3 regions of the Catellatospora sp. NPDC049111 genome follow, and region 2 is predicted to be linked to each of the others. Evidence: predicted binding sites of a transcription regulator. Region 2 holds the regulator's gene; each other region holds the start of a gene.
What was found. The regulator HrcA, encoded in region 2, represses chaperone genes, less so after heat shock. The targets are predictions, from matches to a motif close to GGTTNGCACNCTCNNNNNGAGNGTGCNAACC.

Region 1 (7,618 bases), on a different contig from region 2:
GATGTACTGCAGAACCGGCCGGTCGACGACCGGCAGCAACTCCTTGGGCACCGCCTTGGTGGCCGGTAGGAACCGGGTCGCCAGTCCGGCGGCCGGGATGACCGCCTTGGTGGCCCGCTGACCGTGCGCTTGTGCGTGGGGGGTGTGCTCCGACATGTCGCGAGACTAACGGCCCCGAGCCTGTCGAGGGGCTTGTGGGCTGCTCGACGCGCCGCCGGATGGGCACAGGATCCCGCCGGGCAGCGCGACCTGGAAGGTGTCGCGCCCGGCCGCCTTGGCGGCGTACAGGGCCTCGTCGGCCGCCTGGAGCACCCCGGCGCCCTGCGACCCGTGGTCGGGCAGCACGGCCAGTCCGATGGAGACCGTGACATTGACGTAGAGGTCCGCGCCGCCGTCCCGGGCCGGCACGATGATCGGCTCACGGCGCACCGCGTCGCACAGCCGCTCGGCGACGGCGACGCCGCCCACCTCGTCGGTCTCCGGCAGCAGCACCACGAACTCCTCGCCGCCGTGCCGGAAGGCCACGTCGACCTCGCGGATCTCGTACCGGATGCGCTGGGCGAACTCGGCCAGCACGGCGTCCCCGGCGGCGTGGCCGTAGGTGTCGTTGATCTCCTTGAACCGGTCCAGGTCCAGGGCCAGCACGCACAGCCGCCGTCCGAAGCGCACCGCCCGCTCGGACTCCCGGCGCAGCGACTCGCGCAGCGAGCGGTAGTTGAACAGCCCGGTCAGCGGGTCGGTCACCGACAGCCGCTGCGCCTCCTCGTGCACCCGCACGTTGTCCACCGCGACCGCGGCCTGCCCGGCGAAGGTGCGCAGGGTGACCAGATCGGAGTCGTCGAACTCGTCGCGGCCGAGCCGGTCGTAGAGGGCCAGCACGCCGCGTGCCGCGGGCAGCGCCCCCGGCTGCGGGAACGAACTCGCCTCACCCAGCCCCGGCGCGGAGAACGGCACCACCATGTACGTACGGCAGTCCGGCTCGCCCGGGTCCAGCCGCGGCCCGTCCCGCTCGACGCGGCCCAGCCGGGGCACCCCGGTGGCGGCGACGGAACCGGTCAGGCCCAGCCCGTACGGCACCCGCAGGGTGCCCCGCTCGCCGGTGGTCCACTGCTCGGGCAGGCCCTCGGTGCACTGGCCGACCAGCGCGCCGGTGGCCGGGTCGGCCAGCAGCACCATGCCGGCCGACGCGCCGGTGGCGTGCCGGGCGGTCTGCAGGATGACCCGCAGGATGCGGTCCAGGTCGTGCGTGCTGGACAGGGTGTCGCCGAGCACGCCCAGGTGCCCGCGCAGCTGGTCCCGGCTGGCCGTCAGCGCCGCCACGTAGGTGTGCAGCTCGCGGGTCATGTGGTTGAACGCGGTGGCCATCCGTCCGATCTCGTCGTTGCCGCGGACCGGCACCCGGGCGTCCAGGTCGCCCCCGGCCACCCGGTCGGCGGCCGCGGCCAGCTCGACCACGGGCTCGGTCGCGGTCTTCGCCAGCCACCAGGCCACCGTCACGGCCACCCCGGCGGTGATCAGGACGACGAGGGTGAGCAGCAGGTAGAGACCGGTCGGCGGGCGGGCGGGCAGCGACACGGCCAGCGGCAGCGGCTCCCCGGGCACCGGCCCGATCCGGGCCACCAGGTGGCCGTTGTCGGCCGAGCCGGTCGCGCCGTCGCCCAGCTTGCCCGCGTACCCGCTGATGGTGGCCGCGTCCGCGCCGAGCATCGTGGTGTGCACCGGCCCGCCCGGGGCGGTCTCCTCGGGAGCGGGAGCGAGGTCGACCTCGCGGCCGAAGTCACCGCCGACCGGCTCGTCCCCGGCCACGCCGGTGCCCTGAGCCGCGTCCGGCTCGCCCACCGGGCCGCCTGGAGCGGCGACATCGGCGCTGCCGGGCCCGTCAGCCGTCGGGTCGACGGGCAGCGCGCCGCCGGTGAGGTCGCCGGGCTGCCCCGCCGCCACGCCCGCAGCCGCGCCGTTGGCCCCGGCGCCCGCAAGGGCCTGGCCGTTCGTTCCGGCGCCGGCGGGGGCCTCATTCGTTCCGATACCGCCCGGACCCGTGCCGATCGCGCCGATACCACCCGGAACGGCGCCGGGCATGCCGCCGATCGCACCCGTGTCGTCGGCGGGGTCGTCGGCACCGTCGGCGGTGCCGTCCGTGCCGTCCGCGTCGCCGCCGGGTTCCCCGAGGGTGCCGTCGGGGTCCGCCGCCAGGTCGGGGTCGGCGGTGGGCGCTCCCGCCGGGACACCGGCTCCGGGCAGCAGGGTCAGCTGCGCGCCGCTGGCCTGGGCCAGGCGGCGGATCAGGTCGCCGTCGACGGTGAGGGCGGCCGAGACGGTGCCGGTCGGCTCGCCGTTCGGGCCGGCCAGCGGCACTCGGGCCGACAGCGCCTCGAACCCGGCCACCGCGTCCGGGCGCACCTGCGGGTCGGGCCCGGCGCAGTCGGCCCACGGCGGGGCCGGGGCCTGGGCGGTGGTGACGCCGTCGACGCCGGTGTCGATGTGCACACCGCCGGCGAGCCCCGCGGCGACCATCCGTTCGGCGGTGGCCAGGCGCTGGTCGGCCGGTGCGGCGGCGACGCCCTCGGCGACGGCGCGCAGTTGACCGCAGAGCGAGCCGACCGAGGTGCGCACCGAGCCGGCGGCGACGGCCAGCCGTTCGGTAGCGCGCTCGTGGGACAGCTTGCTGACCATCGTGCCGACGAAGAACGCGCCGAGCAGGACGGGACTGAGGACCACCGCCAGGAAGGCGGTGGTGAGCCGGGCGCGCAGTGTCACACTTTCCCCCTCGGCGGCGGTGAAGTCACCGGGGTCAACGGCGAACATCGAACTAGGATGCGTCGCTTGTACAACCTGAGGACGTTATGAGTGAATATTCCGTTTTGTCAGTAACCGCCGCGACGAACCCTGAACGACGCCAGATCCGAGCGGTCTCCCCCCGGTGACGACGCCCGTACCCGCCAAGCGAGAACTGCGCGCCGCGGTGCTGGCGGCCCGCCGCGCGCTGACCCCGGCCGCGCTCGACGAGGCGGACACGGCGCTGGCCGCGCGCCTGCCGGAGCTGGTCGCGCGCGGTGCGGCGCTGACCGTCTGCGCGTACGTGCCGATGGTCGGCGAACCCGGCGGCCCCGGGCTGCCCGACCGGCTGGCCGCCACGCCCGGCGTGGCCCGGGTGCTGCTGCCGGTGCTGCGGCCCGACCGCGATCTCGACTGGGCCGCCTACGCCGGTCCGGAGTCGCTGGTGCCCGCCGCGTTCGGGCTGCGCGAGCCCACCGGTCCCCGCCTCGGCGTGACGGGGATCACCACGGCCGATCTGGTGCTGGTCCCGGCGGTCGCGGTCGACCGGAGCGGCACGCGGCTCGGCCGCGGTGGGGGCAGCTACGACCGCGCCCTGGCCCGGGTACGCGGCGGCGTACCGGTGATCGCGCTGCTGTACGACGGTGAACTGCTCGACGGGATCCCCGCCGAGGCGCACGACCAGCGCGTGCACGGCGCGCTCATGCCGAGCGGCCTGCGGCGCATTCCCGGCTGACCCGCACAGTGTGATCGGCGACAGCTACTTGGCACGTCGCGGGGCGGTCAGGCACTATTAGCACTCGGTATACCCGAGTGCCAGCAATGATCATGGAGGGGAACGTGCCCACCTACCAGTACGCCTGCACCGCTTGCGGTCACCAGCTGGAGGCCGTGCAGTCGTTCGCGGACGAGCCGCTGACCGAGTGCCCGACGTGCGAGGGCACCCTGCGCAAGCTGTTCTCGTCGGTCGGCGTGGTCTTCAAGGGATCCGGCTTCTACCGCACCGACTCGCGCGGCAGCGGCTCCGGCACGGCCCCCGCGACATCGAGCAGCTCGTCGTCCGGCAGTTCGACCACCGGCGGCAGCTCCTCGTCGAGCAGCAGCACCCCGTCGTCGAGCACCTCGTCGTCGACCGCGAGCAGCAGCGCTTCCTGAGCTACGTCCGCAATGTCCGGTTCCGCGCTATAGTACGGCGGTGCGTCAGCCCCGCCATCGCTGTGGCCGGCGGTCAGTCCCAGTGCGGCGGGCGCTCGTCGCGCAGCCGGTCGTCGTTGCTCCACGACCGCTCGCCCCAGCCCCGGTCCGTGTCGTCCCGGGTCTGCTCCGGCAGCACCGGACTCTCGTCGTCGAACTCCACCACGCGGTCGTCGTCGCGACCGCCGGGGACAGCGTCACTGCTCACCACCGCAGCATAGGACCAGCCAGGATCGGCCGGTCCTGCCACCTGCCAGTGGAGCAGCCCTCGTGAACCGGCCCGCCGACGATCAGTGGCGCCGGCCGACGCCGGCCGCGGACGGGGCCGACGCCGAGCAGGCCGCCGCGGCGTACCCCGGTCCGCCGCCCGCGGTGCCGCCGCCGCCGGGCTGGCACCCGGAGGTCGCCCCGCGTACCGTGCCCCCGCGGCGGCTGCCCGAACTGGACCACGACGCGATCGACCTCGCCGAGGAGCGCGCGGACCGGTTCACCAACGCGCTCGGTATCGGCGCGGGCGTCGTGCTGATCCTGGTCGCATGCCTGCAGTGGCGGACCTGACCCGTCAGATGCTGCTCCAGACCGCCTGCGCTCCGGTGTCGCCGGTCTTGAAGACGTAGTAGGCGGTGGCTCCGGCAGCCAGCAGGTTCAGCCCGATCAGCGCCCAGCCCGTGGCACGGGAACCGCTGGTCGCCGGCTTCTTCGCGGCCGAGTGCGTGAACAGCACCAGCGCGATCGCCAGCACACCGAGCAGGGTGCCCGCCCAGGCCGCCGCGTCGCCGAAGTCCTTGTGCAGGTCCACCTGGGCGAGGATCTGCGGCGGGTAGCCCTTCTCGACGAGCGTCGTGAACAGGGCCTCGCCGCTCTGGCGCGCGAACCACAGCGCGATCGGCGCGCCGACGCCGAGCAGCAGCACCGCCCAGCCGATGTAGCGGCGCACGGATGGCACGAACGAATAGACCACCACGCCGGCGATCAGCAGCGGGGCGAACACGACTGCGGCGTGCACGAGCAGGGGGTGAGCCGGCAGGCCGAGAAGTTCCTCGAACACTGTGCCTCCACGTGGATTCCGGGGGTGCGTACCCAAGGTCAAGGTGAGCCTAGACCCGCCCACGTCGATGGGACAGAGGGGGAATGGCCCGTGTCGCAGAGCACGTATATCGGACCTTTTCTTGAGGAGATCCAAGTTAGCTGCTGAAATGGTGTTCATGTACGGCGACATCGAGCCACAGGCTCTCCTTCGCGCGCGGGGCCTGCGGGTGACCCGGCCGCGGCTCGCCGTGCTCGACATCCTCGGGCAGGGTGGCCACCTCGAGGTCGAGGAGATCACCCGGCAGGCCCGGCAGCGCCTCGACTCGGTCTCCACCCAGGCGGTCTACGACGTGCTCGGCGCGCTCGCCCGGGCGGGACTGGCCCGGCGCATCGAGCCCGCCGGCTCCCCTGCCCGCTACGAGGCCCGCTCCGGCGACAACCACCACCACATCGTCTGCCGCGGCTGCGGCGCGATCGCCGACGTGGACTGCGCCGTCGGTGCGGCACCCTGCCTCGACCCGAGCCAGACGCACGGCTTCGCCCTCGACGAGGCCGAGGTCACCTACTGGGGCCTGTGCCCGTCCTGCCAGCAACTCGCCGCCGAGGACCGCACCCCCGACACCCCGGCCTGACCCGCACCAGCCGCCGTCAAGATCGTCCGACTTGCCTGGCACCTGTGCGTATCTTGGAACGCCATTCGCCCAGGTGCCGAGCAAGTCGAGTGATCTAGGCAGGAACGGGGCCGGTCGGGGTCGTCTCCACGGCGGCCCAGGTCTCCTTGACCGGAGCCTGCGCGCCCGCCGGGCACACCCTGCGGAAGTCGCACCAGCTGCACAGGCTGCCGGGCCGGGTCGGGAAGGCCTCGTCCGGCGGCGTGCCGTCGGCCAGCGCCTTCTCCGCCGCCACGATGTCGCGCGCGGTGTCCTCGGCCCGGGACACGTGCCGGGCGATCGACTCCGGGGTGTGCTCGTGCGCGGCCACCGTACCGGTCGGCAGGTGGTGCAGCTCGACCCGGCGGCACGGGCGGCGGAACACCCGCTCGGCGGCGAACGCGTACAGCGCCAGCGCCAGCGAGCCACGTGCGTCGTCGGCGTCCAGGCCGGTGCGGCCGGTCTTGTAGTCGACGATCACGGCTTCGCCGCCGCGCGCGTCGATCCGGTCGGCCCGGCCGCTCAGCGCCAGCACCGCGGTCTTCGCGGCCACCGTGCGCTCGACGCCCAGCAGTTCCAGCTCGGGGTCCAGATCGGCGGTGTACGCCTCCAGCCAGCCCAGCGCGCGCTCGTAGACCGCCCGCTCCTGCTCGTCGTCGCGGTAGCCCTCGCGCACCCAGGTCGCCCTCAGCAGCCGCGGCAGCGCGGCGCTGTCTCGCCGTTCCACCGGCAGGTCCCACCAGTTGCGCAGCGCCGTGTGCACGCTCGCGCCGAGCGAGTTGTGCGCCCAGGCGGGCCCCTTCTGCGGCGCGGGCCGGTCGAGGTAGGTGTGCCGGTAGCGGCGCGGGCAGTCGGCGTACGACGAGAGTTTGCTGGGGGTGCACACGAACAGGCGCTCGGGCATCAGGTCGAAGCCGAGCTGCTCCGGGACGTCCTTGCCGCGGCGGGGGCTGGGGGTTCGGCTCACCTGGCAGATCGTGCCAGCCCGGTCGGACACGCGCGAGCCGACCCGCCCGCCCGCTCGCCCGAGAACCCGTTCTTCACAGACGCCGGCCTATCTCATCGACTCCTGCGAGATCGAAGTCGACGAGATAGGCCGGCGTATATTCCGAACGGAATGTGCCCCGCTCCGCCCGACCGGCCCCGGTCAGGGGTGCGCGGTGGTGAACAGCTCGACGAAGGCGCCGATCGAGTCGGCCATCAGCTGGACCGCGATCGCGGCGAGCAGCAGACCCGCGATGCGGGTGAGCACCTCGATGCCGCCGGGCCGCAGCACCTTCACGATGATCCCGGAGTAGCGCAGCACCAGCCACACCGCGACCATGACCGCCACGATGCCCAGCCCGATCGCCACGTACTGCGCGGTGCTGTCGGCACGCTGCACGAACAGCATCGTCGCCACGATCGCACCGGGACCGGCCAGCAGCGGCGTGCCGAGCGGCACCAGGGCGATGTTTGAGGTCGACTGCTGGTCGGGGTCGTCGGCCTTGCCGGTGAGCAGTTCCAGCGCGACCAGGACCAGCAGCAGCCCACCCGCGCCCTGCAGCGCGGGCAGCTGGATGTGCAGGTAGTCCAGGATGGTCTGGCCGGCCACCGCGAAGACGGCGATGACGCCCAGGGCCAGCGCGACCGCGTGCGTGGCCGCCTTGTGCCGGTCCCGGGCGGGCAGCGCGCCGGTCAGCGCGAGAAAGATGGGCACCATTCCCGGCGGGTCGGTGATGACGAGCAGGGTGACGAAGACCTCGCCGAAGAACTTCCAATCCACACCGGATGCATAGCACGACCGGCAAGGGTTATCCGGCGACTCCCGTGACCGGGGTGGCGCCCGTCGCACCGGCGACGATCCGATCCAGCGCCTCGGGGGCCGTGGTGAACTCGCCGATGCGCACCTTCTTGTGGGTGCCGTGGAAGTCCGAGCTGCCGGTGGTGAACAGGCCCAGCTCGGCGGCGATGCGGCGCACCTCGGCGCG
Region 2 (7,618 bases):
CCACAGCCGGCGGTCGAAGATGAACGCGTCACCGGGCTTGGCCAGCCACGGCACGGCGCCCTCCGGACCCTTGGCGATCTCGGTCGGGTCGGTCGGCCGGTACATGTGGTTGTTCAGGTGCGAGCCGGGGATGCACAGGGTCTGGCCCCGGCCCGGCTCCGAGATGTCGCTGAGCACGATGGCGACCTTGATCGACAGCATCGGCCGCGGGATGTCGCCGTAGTACGGGGCGTAGTACTCCGCGTCGGAGTTCTGCCGCCAGCCGTCCTGGTGCCACTCCCAGCGCGGGGTCTCGTCCTCCTCGTACGGCGGGTTGACGTCGAGGTGGTTGTGCTGGGAGTAGATGTTCCAGCCGGCCAGACCCCAGACCCAGCGGAAGGTCGGGGAGTAGTCGAGCATCCGGGCGAACGCCGGGCTGTGGCTGACGGCGCCGAGCAGGTGCAGCGAGCCGGTCTTGTCGATGTGACCGGTGTTCTTGTTCTCGCCGTACAGGCGGTCGGCCTCGGCCTGGAGTTCGGCCACGATCTCGGGGCTGACGACACCCGGGAGGTGCTTGTACCCGTTCTCGTGGAATTCCTTGCGCTCGGCGTCGGTGAGCGGCGCGTAGTCCACAGCCGGCTCCTGAGAGGTGATGGTCATGTCCTCCCCTTGCGTCCTTCCAGACTTGGGCACAGTCGAAGGCAGGATCGGGGCGCGCGACTTGGGGGGTGGCGTGCCGGGATGAGCAACCTTCGCGAACGAGTGCCGATACTAACTCGCGTTCCCGAGTGACTGTGTCGCGCGGGGCTCGTCGGACCGGCCTGCCACCAGGGTCACCCGCCCGCGACGACCTCGGCCACCACCTGTTCGGCCACTTTCTCGGCGCTCGACCACGCGCGGTCACCGGCGGACCACTGCTGGTCGGCGAAGGTCACCCGGGTGACCCCGGTGATCGGCGCCTGGGCCACCAGCCAGTGCGCGAACTGCCAGCCCGCCTTGCTGTTCGCGGCCGGTACGCGCAGGGCGGTGCCCTCGGCGGTGACGCCCTTGGCCTTGGCGGTGCCGAAGTCGGCCTTGATCCGGTCGGCCAGCGCCTTCGCGGTCGCGGCGTCGGCCGGCGGCTCGTCGCCGTACGTGTCGCAGGTCACACCGCCTGCCTGCTGTCCGGTCAGCACCTTGGCCAGCACGGTCGCCTCCTCGGCCCACTTCTCGTAGGCCTCGGGGTAGGCCGACCGCTGCACCCGCTGGGCGGCCTCGGTGACCCGCATCTTCTGCCACCCCTTGACCTTCAGCAGACTGGTGTAGAAGCGCTTGGCGGCGTGCCGCGGATCCATGATCTGTTTCGCGGTGCCCCAGCCCTGGCTGGGCCGCTGCTGGAACAGGCCGAGCGAGTCGTGGTCGTTGCCCTCGCCGAGATGCTCCAGGTTGCGCAGCTTCGACTCCTGCAGGGCGGTGGCCAGCGCGACGATCACCGCGCGGTCGGGCACGTTGCGGCTGATCCCCACGGCGGCGATGGTCGCGGCGTTGGCCATCTGCTCCGGGTCCAGGCGCACCTCGCCGTCGGCGCGCGCCACGCACTCGGGCGCGCCGAGCCGGGGGAGCGGGATCTCCAGCTTGCCGTCGAACTGCTGCCGGGCGAGGTAGCCGCCGACGCCGAACACCACGGCGAGGATCACCAGGACGGTCAGCGCATGCTTGCCCTTCACAGCGGCCTCCTCGACATGTGCGCGAGGGCGGGCGGCTTGTCGAAGTCCGCAAGCCGCCCGCCCCCGCCGCAGGCTCGTTCAGGCCACCCTACGGGGTGGCCGCCGCCACAGCACCGTCCTCGTCGGACCGCGGAACCCAAGCGGCATCCCGTTTCTCCCGGAATGCGGCGACTCCCTCGCGGCCCTCGGCGGAGCCGAAGAAGCGCAGCGAGATTTCCGACAGGTGGGCCAGCTCGGCGTCCAGGTCCGGCTCCGGGCGGCGGCGCAGCAGTTCCTTCGTCGTCGCCAGCGAGGCGGGCGCCCCCCGGACCAGGCTCTCGCACCAGCGTGCGACGACCGCGTCCACGTCGTCGTCCGGCGCGGTCGCGGTCACCAGCCCGATCGCGGCGGCGCGGGGTCCGTCGAAGACGTCGCCGGTCAGGTACAGCTCCGCGGCGGCGCGCGGGGCCAGCCTGGGCAGCACCGTGGCGGAGATCAGCGCGGGCACCACCCCCAGCCGCACCTCGGTGAAGGCGAACGTGGCCCCCGCCGTGCACACCGCGAGGTCGGCGGCGGCGATCAGACCCAGCCCGCCCGCGCGGGCCGGCCCCCGGACCACGGCCACCACGGGCTTGGCCGACCGGGCCACCGCGCCCAGCACGTCACCCAGCAGCGCGGCCGGCATCTGCCCGGACTTCGCCGCGGCGGCGGTCTCGGCCAGGTCGGCGCCGGAGCAGAAGACCGGGCCGGTGTGGTCGAGCACGATCACCCGTACCCGGTCGTCGGCGTTCGCCTCGGCCAGCGCCGCCAGCAGTTCGGTCATCAGCCGGTGCGACAGCGCGTTGCGGTTGTGCGGGCTGTCGAGGGTGATCGTCGTTACGCCGCGGGCGTGGGTGACCCGGACGAGGTGGGAGTCAGGTGAGGACATGAGGGCAGACTAGAGCCGTGGCCCAGCTTCCCGACGGTGAACCCGTACCCGACACCGGTGTCCTGCCCGAGTCCGCGCTGGCCGACGTCGGCGGGCGCGGCTTCGGCGTGTACCTGCACGTGCCGTTCTGCGCCAGCCGCTGCGGGTACTGCGACTTCAACACCTACACCGCCTCGGAGCTGGGCGGCGCGGACACCGAGGGCTACGTCGAGGCGGTGCTCGCCGAGCTGGCGCTGGCCGCGAAGGTGCTGCCCGCCCCGCCGCGCGTCGACACCGTCTTCGTCGGCGGCGGCACGCCCACCCTGCTCAAGCCGGCCCAGCTCGGCCGGATGCTGGAAGCGGTCGACAGCACGTGGGGACTGGCCGCCGGCGCGGAGGTCACCACCGAGGCCAACCCCGAGTCGGTGAACCCCGCCTCGCTGCGGGAGCTGCGCGCGGCCGGATTCACCCGGATCTCGCTGGGCATGCAGTCGGCCGCGCCCGGGGTGCTGCGCATCCTGGACCGCAAGCACACCGCCGGGCGCGCCCCGGCCGCCGCGCTCGAGGCGCGGGAGGCCGGGTTCGAGCACGTCAACCTGGACCTGATCTACGGGACGCCGGGGGAGACCGAGGACGACTTCGCCGCCTCGCTGGCCGCGGTGGTCGGCGCGGGGGTGGACCACGTCAGCGCGTACGCCCTGATCGTGGAGGACGGCACCCGCCTGTCGGCCCGGATCCGGCGCGGGGAGCTGGCCTCCCCGGACGACGACGTGGCCGCGGACCGCTACCTGGCGGCGGAGGCGGCGCTGTCCGCCGCCGGGTTGGGCTGGTACGAGGTCTCGAACTGGGCCGCCGACGAGGCCGCCCGGTGCGCGCACAACCTGCTCTACTGGCGCGGCGGCGACTGGTGGGGCCTCGGGCCCGGCGCGCACAGCCACGTCGGCGGCGTGCGCTGGTGGAACGTCAAGCACCCGGCGAAGTACGCGGCCCGGCTGGCCGAAGGGCTCTCCCCGGGCCTGGGCCGGGAGGTGCTGACCGAAGAGCAGCGCCACACCGAGGACGTGCTGCTGCGGCTGCGCCTGATCGAGGGCCTGCCGCTGGCCGTACTGGACGAGGCCGGGCGCGCCGCGGCCGGGCAGGCGCTGGCCGACGGGCTGCTCGAACCCTCCGCGTACGCAGAAGGCCGCGCAGCGCTGACGCTGCGCGGCCGTCTCCTCGCGGACGCGGTGGTCCACTCCTTGCTGGCCTGGTGACCCGGCTTACTTGATCAGGTTCATGGTCAGCGGGTACTTCGGCAGCTCGCCGTTGTTGGCCTTGACACCGGCCATGACGCCCATGATCAGCGGGAACAGCGGCACGAAGAACAGCACCATGGGCAGGATCAGCCAGCTCAGGCAGCTGCCGACGCAGAGGCTCACGATGCTGATGACGCCCCAGAGGATCTGGAAGTTCAGCGCGGCGGTCGCGTGCGCCTTGACCGTGGGCGACTCGTTGCCCTTGACGAGCAGGGCGACCAGCGGAGCGACGAACCAGGTCAGCGCGCCACCGAAGTGGGCGACCAGGGCCCAGGTCTTGTCATCCGGGTTGGCGTAGCCGACCGGGGCGGGGCCGCCGACCGACGGCGGAGGGGTGTAGCCGCCAGGGGCGGACGGCGGGGGAGACGCGGGGGCCGACGGCGGCGCTGCCGGGGCCGGCGGCTCGTAAGAGGGGGCCGAAGGAACCGGCGGCTCCGAGGAGCCGGGCGGGGTGGGTTCACTCATGCCCGACAGGCTAGGTCTGTGGATCAATCGGCGCCAGTCAACACCCGTGACCGATAGGCGACACACTGCGAGCCGATCGGCCGAGTTTACCCGCTGTCCACTTTGTCGATGTCCGCGCCAGGTGTCGGATGCCGCGTGGTGTCGACCCCGTCACCACGCCTATGCCGTCCGGGTGACGGCCCACGTAGACTGGCACTCGCTCACGACGAGTGCCAGCCGGGAGGTGCGTATGGGTCTGGATGACCGCAAACTCGAAGTGCTGCGTGCCATCGTCGAGGACTACGTCGCGACGCAGGAGCCGGTGGGGAGCAAGGCGCTGGTCGAGCGGCACGCCCTGGGTGTGTCGCCGGCGACCGTGCGCAACGACATGGCCGTGCTGGAGGAGGAGGGTTTCATCCGCCAGCCGCACACGTCGGCCGGCCGGGTGCCCACCGACCGGGGCTACCGCCTGTTCGTAGACCGGCTGTCGCGGGTCAAGCCGCTCTCCCCGGCCGAGCGCCGGGCGATCGAGCGGTTCCTGGTCGGCGCGGTCGACCTCGACGACGTGGTGCACCGCGCGGTGCGGCTGCTCGCGCAGCTCACCCGCCAGGTCGCCGTGGTGCAGTACCCGAGCCTGACCCGGTCCTCCGTACGCCATCTGGAACTGGTTCCGGTCTCCACCACCCGGCTGCTGCTCGTCATGATCACCGACACCGGCCGGGTCGAGCAGCGGGTCGTCGAGCTGCCTGGCCCCGTGGAGCCGGACGAGATCACCGAATTGCGCCGCACCCTCAACGCGACCCTGGTCGGCGTGAAGCTGGTGGACACCCCGCCGCTGGTGCAGGGTCTGGTCGAGCGGGCCGAGCCGCAGGGCAAGGCAACCATGAGCACGCTGGTCAGCGTCCTGCTGGAGACCCTCGTCGAGCGGCACGAGGAACGGCTGGCCCTCGCCGGCACGTCGAACCTGGCCCGGATGGGCCCGCTGGACCTGACCACCGGCGCGCTGCGGCCGATCCTGGAGGCGCTGGAGGAGGAGGTCATCCTGCTCAAGCTCTTCGACGAGGTGAAGTCGGGCGCGGCCCGGGTGCGCATCGGCGACGAGAACGAGGTCGTCGACCTGCGGGCCACCTCGGTGGTCAGCACGGGCTACGGTCCGGGCGCGACCGTCGTCGGCGGGATGGGCATCGTCGGCCCGACCCGCATGGACTACCCCGGCACCATCGCCACCGTTCGCGCCGTGGCGCGTTACGTGGGCGAGATGCTGGGACATTGATTCCGAATTTCCTGTTGTTGCTGAACGAGGCTTGAGGACAGCGTGGCCAAGGACTACTACGGCATTCTCGGCGTTCCCAAGGACGCCGACGCCGACGACATCAAGCGGGCTTACCGCAAGCTCGCCCGTCAGTACCACCCGGACGTCAATCCGGACCCGGCCGCGGCGGAGAAGTTCAAGGACATCAACAACGCGTACGAGGTCCTCTCCGACGACCAGAAGCGGCGCATGGTGGACCTGGGCGGCGACCCGCTCGCGCCGGGCGGAGGCGGCGCGGGTCCGGGCGGCCCCGGCGGCGGCCCGTTCGTCGGCTTCCAGGACATCATGGACGCCTTCTTCGGCGGCAGCGGCTCGCGCGGCCCGCGCCCGCGCACCCGGCCCGGCGCGGACGCCATCCTGCGGCTGGACCTCGACCTGTTCGAGACCGCGTTCGGTGTCGAGGCGCCGATCACCGTGGACACCGCGGTGCTGTGCACCACCTGTTCCGGCGCCGGCACCGCGGCGGGCACCCACCCGCAGACCTGCGACACCTGTGGCGGGCGCGGCGAGGTGCAGTCGGTGCAGCGCACCTTCCTGGGCCAGGTCGTGTCGTCGCGCCCGTGCAACGCCTGCCAGGGCTTCGGCACCACGATCCCGCACCCGTGCCCGACCTGCGCCGGCGACGGCCGCGTCCGCACCCGGCGCAGCCTGACCGTGAAGATCCCGGCCGGCGTCGAGGACGGCATGCGGATCCGGCTGGCCAACCAGGGCGAGGTCGGCCCCGGCGGCGGCCCGTCCGGCGACCTGTACGTGGAGATCCACGAGCGGGCCCACGACGTGTACGCGCGCAAGGGCGACGACCTGCACTGCAAGGTCACCGTCCCGATGACCGCCGCCGCCCTGGGCACCCGCCTGACCATCAAGACCCTGGACTCCGAGGAGCAGGTCGAGGTCAAGCCCGGCACCCAGCCGAACTCGACCCTGCGCATCCGCGCCAAGGGCGTCCCGCACCTGCGCGGCACCGGCCGCGGCGACCTGTTCGTGCACCTCGACGTCCGCACTCCCACCCGTCTCGACGGCGAGCAGGAGCGCATGCTCCGAGAGTTCGCCCGCGCCCGCGGCGAGGAGGTCGCCGAACTCTCCAAGCAGGGCGGCTTCTTCTCCCGAGTCCGCGACGCCTTCAACGGCCACTGAGGGGTCTCTTCACCGCGTTGATCATGAACTTATGGACGTGTTCGACGGCGTGTCGGCACCCATAAGTTCATGATCACCACTGGAGGATGTCTGCCGTGAGTGCGCCGCTGTTCCTGGTCGACGAGCTGCCTGCGGGGCGGGTCTACACGCTCGGTGGGGCGGAGGGCCACCATGCCGCGACGGTGCAGCGGCTGCGGGTGGGCGAGGCGCTGCTGCTCGCCGACGGGCGCGGTGGTCTGGCGTCCGCGGTGGTCCAGGCCATCGGCAAGGGCACGCTCGATCTGGCCATCATCGAGCTGCGGTACGCCCACGCGCCCGACCCTCGCCTGGTCGTCGCCCAGGGCATCGCCAAGGGCGACCGGGGTGAGCTGGCCGTACAGGCGATGACCGAGGTCGGCGTCGACGAGATCCTGCCCTGGGCCGCGTCGCGCAGCGTCGCCCAGTGGCGCGGCGACCGGGGCACGAAGTCCCGCGAGAAGTGGGCGGCGGTCGCCCGCGAGGCCGCCAAGCAGGCCCGCCGCACGTTCCTGCCCGTGGTCGGCGGCGACCCCGACCTGTCCACGAAACAGCTCGTCCAGCGGCTCACGACGGCCTCGGCCGTGTACGTGCTGCACGAGGAGGCGACCGAGCGGCTGTCCCAGGTCGAGCTGCCCGCCGCCGGGGAGATCGTGCTGGTCGTGGGCCCCGAGGGCGGCATCGACGATGCCGAGATCACGGCGTTCCTCGCCGCCGGTGCGGTGGCGGTGCGCCTGGGCGAGAACGTGTTGCGTACCTCGACAGCCGGCGTCGCGGCCCTCAGCGTGCTCGCCACCCGCCTGCACCGCTGGTGACTCCCCGGGCGACTTTGCTCTGCACCCATTTG
Region 3 (7,618 bases), on a different contig from region 2:
AGTCGCCGTTCGGGGTCACGTACTCGGACAGGCCCGCCGCCGGCGGGTCCACCGTGCCGGGCAGGGCGGGCGCGGGGCTGGCCGGCTGCGGCAGGGTGACCGCCGCCCGAGCCTGCTGCACGTCCTTGCGGGCGGCCAGCGAGCGCCCGACGAAGCCGGCCACCGCCGCCACCCCGATCCCGGCCGCGCTCAGCCGCATGAACCGGCGCCGCCCCGCCGCGCGGGAGCCCGCGGTCGCCGGGCTGTCCGGCAGGTCCTCGGTGCGGGCGGCCACGTCCAGCAGCGCGCCCAGCACACCCACCGCGGCGGCCGTGCCGACGGCGGCGGGCAGGAACGCGACGACCCCCGCGTTCGGGCGGGTCAGCGCCGCCGCGACCCCGATCAGGCCGAACAGCCCGATCCCGGCCACACCCCAGCGGAAGTCCCGCCGCGCCGCCAGGCCCACCAGCGCGGCGAACGCCACCAGCAGCAGCGACGTGCCGACGAGCAGGGCGATCTTGTCGTACACCCCGAAAACGCTGATCGCCGCGGCCTTGACCGGCTCGGGCACCAGGTCGATCACCGCGCCGCCGACCGCGATCAGCGGCGCGCTGCGCGGCCCCGTCCACACCGCGATCAGCTCGCCCAGCCCCACCGCCACCGCGGCCGAGACCACGCCCGCGACCATCGCCCGTCCACGACTCACCACGCCCGCCAGTCTCCCCCGCATGACCCCCAAACGGCAGGGCCCGACGGCTTACCGTTTCCTTACCGCCGCATCGCCCCCGCGCCGTCGCGTCGCCGCCGTCGCCTCGCCGCCCTGCAGTTCAAGGAAACTGCGGCAATCCAGCGGTCCTAGACCGCAGTTTCCTTGAAAGTGCAACCGGCAGCGTCCGCGAAAGCGGGAGCGGGATCACTGGAGCGGCTGTACGGGGATGTCGACGGCGATGTTGGGCGGCGCGTCGAAGCTGCCGTGGATGACGCTGAAGGACAGGCGCACCGAGTCGACGCCCGGGCCGAGCACGCCGTCGAAGACGATGACGCCGGTCGCCTCGCCTCCCGCGGGCACCGTCTCCGGCCAGGTGCTCGCGCCCGGGTCCGGCAGCAGCGTCTCGCCCGCGGCGGTGAGCTGGGCCCGGCCGAACGTCGGCAGCGTGAGCGCGTCGCCGCCGGTGTTCTCGCCCCGAATCTTGACCTTGGTGGCCTGGCTGGTGACCTCGACGCTCAGCACGGTGATGGTCAGCGGGCCACCGGTCTCGGAGACCTCCGACGCCAGCCGTTCCTGGCCCGTCTCGTTGCGCTTGTTGATCCACGGCGGGGTGGCGAACTCGCTCAGCTTCTGCACCCCGGCCTGTACCGCCGTGGTGGCCAGGTAACCGCCACCCGCGCACAGCCCGAGCAGCAGTATCGCGGTGAGCACCAGCCCGACCCCGCCCCGCCGCGGCGGCGCACCGGTCGGCCGGGCGCTGCCGTGGCCGCCCGGGTATGGCGCGCTTCCGCCCGCCGAGTAGGGCGCGGCGTGGCCGCCCGGGTAGGCCGTGCTGCCGCCGGGAACGCCCTGACCGGCGAGATAGGCCGAGCCACGGCCGCCCGCCGGGTATCCACCCGCCTGGCCAGGGGGCACCGCGTAACCGCCCGGCGCGCCCGGCCCCGCGCCGACCGGTTTGGTGGCCGCGTTGCGGGAGTTGCCGCTCTTGGCCAGGTCGATCAGGCCGAGCAGCAGAGCCACGACCAGTCCGACGCCGCCGGAGATGGCCAGCGCTTTGGCCTTGCTCACCTCGGCCGCGGTCAGGTAGTCGGTCAGACCGGTGCCCAGTGTCGCGACCAGGTAGGCCAGGCCCACCAGGCCGAAGTAGCGCACCAAGCCGCGACCGGTCATGCGAGGACACTATCGACCGCCGCGCATGCCACAAAGGACGGAAAGGCGACAGCGGGCCCCGGCCGAAGCCGGGACCCGCTGTCGATGTCAGCCGCTCAGGCTCAGAAACCCGGGCCGTGCTGGTGACCGTGGCCGTGCGAGTGGCCGTGGCCGCCGTTGCCGGCGGGCTCGGCCTTGGCCGGCTTCTCGACCACCAGGGACTCGGTGGTGAGCAGCAGGCCCGCGATCGACGCGGCGTTGATGGCCGCGTTGCGGGTCACCTTCACCGGGTCGACGATGCCGGACTTGACCAGGTCGACGAACTCGCCCTTGGCCGCGTCGAGGCCGGTGCCCCAGTCGCTGCCCTGGACCTTCTGCACGATGACGTAGCCGTCGTGGCCGGCGTTCTGGGCGATCCAGCGCAGCGGCTCGACCAGCGCCTTGCGCACGATCGAGACACCGACCTTCTCCTCGCCGGTGAAGCCGAGGTCGTCGTCGAGCACGCTCACGATCTGCGCGAGCGCCGCGCCGCCGCCGGGCACGATGCCCTCCTCGACCGCCGCGCGGGTGGCCGCGATGGCGTCCTCGATGCGGTGCTTGCGCTCCTTCATCTCGACCTCGGTCGCGGCGCCGACCTTGATGACGGCGATGCCGCCGGACAGCTTGGCCAGGCGCTCGCCCAGCTTCTCCTTGTCCCAGTCGGAGTCCGAGGCCTCGATCTCCTTGCGGATCTGCGAGACCCGCGCGTCGACCTCGGCCTGCACGCCGGCACCGTCCACGATCGTGGTGGTGTCCTTGGTGATGACCGCGCGGCGGGCCTGGCCGAGCTGCTCCAGGGTGACGCCGTCGAGCTTGTAGCCCAGCTCGGGGGCGATCAGCTCGCCGCCGGTGAGCACGGAGAGGTCCTGCAGCATCGCCTTGCGGCGGTCGCCGAAGCCGGGGGCCTTCACCGCGGCGACCTTGACGGTCTTGCGGATCGAGTTCACCACGAGGGTGCTCAGGGCCTGGCCGTCGACGTCCTCGGCCACGATCAGCAGCGGCTTGCTGGTCTGCAGGACCTTCTCCAGCAGCGGCAGCAGCTCCTCGATCGAGGAGATCTTGCTGGTGGTGATGAGGATGTACGGGTCGTCCAGCACGGCCTCGCCCGACTCGGGGTCGGTGACGAAGTGCGGCGAGATGAAGCCCTTGTCGAACTGCATGCCCTCGGTGATGTCGAGTTCGGTGGTCATCGTCGAGCCCTCTTCGACGGTGATGACACCGTCGCGGCCGACCTTGTCCATCGCCTCGGCGATCAGCTCACCGATGGTCGAGTCCTGCGCCGAGATCGTCGCGACCTGCGCGATATCGGACTTGTCGGCCACCGGGGCGGCCTTGGCCAGCAGCGCGTCGCTGACCTTGGTGACGGCCGCGTCGATGCCGCGCTTGAGACCGGCCGGGTTGGTGCCCGCGGTCACGTTGCGCAGGCCCTCGCGGACCATCGCCTGGGCCAGCACGGTGGCGGTGGTGGTGCCGTCGCCCGCGACGTCGTTCGTCTTGGTCGCCACCTCCTTGACCAGCTGCGCGCCCAGGTTCTCGTACGGGCTCGACAGCTCGATCTCCTTGGCGATGGTCACGCCGTCGTTGGTGATCGTGGGCGCGCCGAACTTCTTGTCGAGCACCACGTTGCGGCCCTTCGGGCCGAGCGTGACCTTGACGGCGTCGGCGAGCGCGTTGACACCGTGCTCGAGCAGGTGCCGCGCGTCGTCGGAGAAGCTAAGGATCTTAGGCATCAATCGTCTCCCTTAAACGTCACGATGCCCCGGCTCACCCTCGCGGGCGGGCCGGGGCATCGCACGGATCACTTCTCGACGACCGCGAGGACGTCGCGGGCGGAGAGCAGCAGGTACTCCTCGCCGGCGTACTTGACCTCGGTGCCGCCGTACTTCGAGTAGATGACCTTGTCACCCACCTTGACGTCGACCGGGATGCGGTTGCCCTTGTCGTCGACGCGGCCGGGACCGACAGCCAGGACGGTGCCCTCCTGCGGCTTCTCCTTGGCGGTGTCGGGGATCACGAGGCCCGACGCGGTGGTGGTCTCAGCCTCGTTCGCCTGGACCAGGATCCGGTCCTCGAGCGGCTTGATCGCAACCTTCGTCGCGGTAGTCACGAGCATACCCTCCTGGGGTATAGCCCCGGGTTCTCGCGGCACGAGCCCCGGGTGTTGTCTTCTGGTCAAGTCTTCGCCCGAGCGCTGCCGTCGTCGCGGGTGTCGGCCTCGCCGGGCGGGTCATGCGTTAGCACTCTGCAGGGCAGGGTGCTAACTCCGAACATTATGCCGCGTCTAGCACTCAGTCAAGGAGAGTGCCAGCCGCCACTCGGTGAATTATCCGATTCACCAGGTGTCCAGCGCTCACCGGGGCGTGTCGCCGGGCCACTGTGACCTTCTCGATCCGGTCGGCGGGGCGCTGCGAGAATGGGGCCGTGGATCTCGATCAGCTGGCGCTGCTGCGTACCCCCGAAGGTGTCGCGGCGCTGGACCTCGCGGGTGAGCTGGCCGGGACCGACGAACTGGCCGCCGCGTCGGCGCTGCGGGCCCGCGGCGTGCCGCCGGGCCTGGCCGCCGCCGCCCTCACCCAGGTCGCGCTGCGCGGCCGGGCCGCGGCCAAGTTCGGCGCGGACGCCGGGCGTGTCTTCCTCACCCGCGCGGGCCTGGAGCAGGCCACCCGTGAGATCGTCGCGGTACGCCGCGCGGCCCGCCTGCGCGCCGCCGGTGTCACGGCCCTGGCCGACCTGGGCTGCGGCCTGGGCGCCGACCTGCGCACCCTCGCCGCCACCGGCATCCGGGCGTACGGCGTCGATGCCGACCCGCTGACCGCCGCCTGCGCCGCATTCAACGCCCCCGACGCGACCGTGACCTGCGGCGACGCCCAGGACTTCGACCTGAGCCTGGTCGACGCCGTGTTCTGCGACCCGGCCCGCCGCAGCGGCGGCCGCCGCGTGTTCCGCCCCGAGGACTACTCCCCGCCCTGGGACTGGGTGGTCTCCCTCCCGCAGCGGATCCCGCACACGGTGCTCAAACTCGCCCCCGGCATCGACCAAGCACTACTGCCCGCGGGCTGCGAACTGGAACTGGTCTCCGTCGACGGCGACGTGGTCGAGGCCGCCGCCTGGTGCGGCCCGCTCGCGACCACGCCGCGCCGCGCGACCGTCTTCCGCGACGGTGTCCCGCACGAACTCACCGGCACCGGTGAGCAGTCCGCCCCGGTCGCCCCGCCCGGCCGCTACGTCACCGACCCCGACGGCGCCGTCGTCCGCGCCCACCTCGTCGCCGAGTTCGCCGCCGCCCACGACGGCTGGCTCGCCGACCCCAACATCGCCTACATCTGGTCCGACACCCCCATCACCTCCCCTTTCGGCCGCTGCTTCACGGTCGACGAGGTCCTGCCCTTCTCCCTCAAACGCCTGCGCGCCACCCTCCGCGACCGCGGCGTCGGCCGCCTCGAAATCCTCAAACGCGGCAGCGCCCTCGACGTCGAACAACTCCGCCGCGACCTCCGCCTCTCCGGCCCGAACCCCGCCTCCCTCCTCCTCACCCGCACCGCCACCACCCCCCTCGCCATCCTCGCCACCCCCACCCCCTGACCGCGCTGATCATGAACTTGGGGACGTGTTCGACGGCGTGTCGCCACCCCTGCCACCGTGATCACCAAGGCGCAGGGCGGCCGGGCGGACCGGACGGGGCGGGTTCGGGCGCTGGAGGGATGACGGGTGGGCCGGCGGGTGGAGCGCGTGGCCGGGTGAGCCGGGGCTGGGCGAGCCGTGGCCGGGTGAGCCGTGGGCCAGCGGGCGGCGGCGGTAGCATCGCGGCGTGGCCAGCCAGGGGACTCCCGCGACAGCACTGCTGACGAAGCAGAAGGTGAAGCACACGCTGCACACCTACGAGGTCTCGCCCGACTCCCCGAACTACGGGGCGCTGGTCGCCGACGCGATCGGGGCCGACCCGGCGCGGGTGTTCAAGACGCTGGTCACCGAGGTCGACGGCGCGCTGACCGTGGCCGTGGTGCCGGTGACCGGCGAGATCGACCTCAAGGCGCTGGCGGCCGCGGCCGGCGGCAAGAAGGCCGCGATGGCCGACCGTGACCTCGCGGAGAAGACCACCGGGTACGTACGCGGCGGCATCAGCCCCCTCGGCCAGCGCAAACGCCTGCCCACGGTGATCGACCAGTCGGCGCTGGACGGCGACCTGATCTACGTCTCCGCCGGCAAGCGCGGTTTGCAACTCCGGCTCGCCCCAGCCGACCTGGTCCGCCTGACCTCCGCGACGCTGGCCCCCATCGCCCGCGCCTGACCCGCCCCGAACCAGCGCCCCAGCTTGCCGGCCTCGATGGTGAACTCGATGTCGCACAGGACGGCCTACACACGGACGGCTCGCAGCCGGACCGATGCTTGCCGCTTCCATTCATGATCCGTTTTTGTGGACGCTGGACGCCCCTATAGGGACAGCCAGCGTCCACAAAAACGGATCTTCGCCGGTAGTCCCGCCTATATGTCCGTTTGTCGTAGACAACGCGCGGCCTGGGACGATGCCGGCCGCCTGACGACGCGCGATCCAGCGGCCGGACCCACCGCTCGGACCCACCGCTCAAAAACTCTCCGCGCAAGCACCCACACCCGCCACCCCGCCACACCCAGCCGCTGCCGCTGCCGCTGCCGCTGCCAAGATCATGTTGATCTTGCACGAACCGTTGTCCAATTGCCGGGATTGAGTGTGTCGTACCCACTGTTCGCGCAAGATCGGCGCGGCGGGAAAGGGCAGCGAGCGGGCGGGTTACGGGGACGTTGCTGAATTGTTATTGCCAACAACAAACCTTGGGCTTGCGCGTTTGCATTTGTTGCGCATACGTTGTCGCACACAACAAAACCCCGTGTGACCGGCCTCACGCACTGATGAACGCTGTTGGACTCGCCTGGTCCCGGAACCCGGCGGGGCCGCCCGCACCACCTATACACACCCCTGAATCCGAGAGGATTTGAGCAACGATGCGCAAAGGGATCCTGGCTGTAGCCATGACCGGCCTGATGGCCGTCACCGGCTTGGCCGCCTGTGCGGAAGACACCCAGCCCGCCGACTCGAAGACGCCCTTCGTCGGCGTCATCCTGCCGGACAGCAAGTCCTCGGCCCGCTGGGAGACCGCGGACCGCAAGTACCTGGAGGAGGCCTTCAAGGCCGCCAACGTCAAGTACGACATCCAGAACGCCCAGGGTGACAAGACCCAGTTCCAGAGCATCGCGGACCAGATGATCACCAAGGGCGTCACCGTCCTGGTCATCGTCAACCTCGACTCCGGCACCGGCAAGGCCGTGCTGGACAAGGCCGCGGCGCAGGGCATCCCGACCATCGACTACGACCGGCTCACGCTGGGCGGCAACGCGAAGTACTACGTGTCCTTCGACAACGTCGCGGTCGGTCGCCTGCAAGGTGAGGGCCTGGTCAAGTGCCTCACTGAGAAGGGCACCAAGAACCCGGCCATCGCGCAGCTGAACGGCTCGCCGACCGACAACAACGCGACCCTCTTCAAGGAGGGCGGCGTGTCGGTGCTGAAGCCGAAGTACGACGCCAAGGAGTACACCCTCGTCGACGACCAGGCCGTGCCGGACTGGGACAACGCGCAGGGCGGCGTTCTCTTCGAGCAGATGCTGACCAAGGCCAACGGCAAGATCGACGGCGTGCTCGCCGCGAACGACGGCCTGGGCAACGCGGCGATCTCGATCCTGAAGAAGAACAAGCTCAACGGCAAGGTC

Region 1: the regulator HrcA is predicted to act here: its motif matches at 3,567-3,597, upstream of AB0B66_RS32015 (FmdB family zinc ribbon protein).
Region 3: the regulator HrcA is predicted to act here: its motif matches at 4,109-4,139, upstream of groES (co-chaperone GroES).

Annotation. Positions count from the first base shown of each region.
Region 1 is NZ_JBEZEB010000033.1:53,995-61,612, reverse strand. Features, by position in the region: gene AB0B66_RS32030 (UTP--glucose-1-phosphate uridylyltransferase) at 1-156, opposite strand, end outside; gene AB0B66_RS32025 (diguanylate cyclase) at 166-2,805, opposite strand; gene AB0B66_RS32020 (5-formyltetrahydrofolate cyclo-ligase) at 2,921-3,511, shown strand; gene AB0B66_RS32015 (FmdB family zinc ribbon protein) at 3,616-3,930, shown strand; gene AB0B66_RS32010 (hypothetical protein) at 4,004-4,177, opposite strand; gene AB0B66_RS32005 (hypothetical protein) at 4,240-4,527, shown strand; gene AB0B66_RS32000 (DUF2231 domain-containing protein) at 4,532-5,017, opposite strand; gene AB0B66_RS31995 (Fur family transcriptional regulator) at 5,166-5,630, shown strand; gene AB0B66_RS31990 (PD-(D/E)XK nuclease family protein) at 5,725-6,552, opposite strand; gene AB0B66_RS31985 (MarC family protein) at 6,796-7,413, opposite strand; gene AB0B66_RS31980 (PHP domain-containing protein) at 7,442-7,618, opposite strand, start outside.
Region 2 is NZ_JBEZEB010000017.1:89,592-97,209, reverse strand. Features, by position in the region: gene AB0B66_RS23360 (phytanoyl-CoA dioxygenase family protein) at 1-639, opposite strand, end outside; gene AB0B66_RS23355 (hypothetical protein) at 813-1,685, opposite strand; gene AB0B66_RS23350 (enoyl-CoA hydratase-related protein) at 1,774-2,592, opposite strand; gene hemW (radical SAM family heme chaperone HemW) at 2,610-3,824, shown strand; gene AB0B66_RS23340 (DUF4870 domain-containing protein) at 3,831-4,331, opposite strand; gene hrcA (heat-inducible transcriptional repressor HrcA) at 4,561-5,583, shown strand; gene dnaJ (molecular chaperone DnaJ) at 5,626-6,756, shown strand; gene AB0B66_RS23325 (16S rRNA (uracil(1498)-N(3))-methyltransferase) at 6,852-7,586, shown strand.
Region 3 is NZ_JBEZEB010000050.1:41,241-48,858, reverse strand. Features, by position in the region: gene AB0B66_RS38220 (molybdopterin-dependent oxidoreductase) at 1-709, opposite strand, end outside; gene AB0B66_RS38215 (hypothetical protein) at 893-1,858, opposite strand; gene groL (chaperonin GroEL) at 1,960-3,606, opposite strand; gene groES (co-chaperone GroES) at 3,675-3,989, opposite strand; gene AB0B66_RS38200 (class I SAM-dependent methyltransferase) at 4,298-5,458, shown strand; gene ybaK (Cys-tRNA(Pro) deacylase) at 5,685-6,164, shown strand; gene AB0B66_RS38190 (sugar ABC transporter substrate-binding protein) at 6,857-7,618, shown strand, end outside.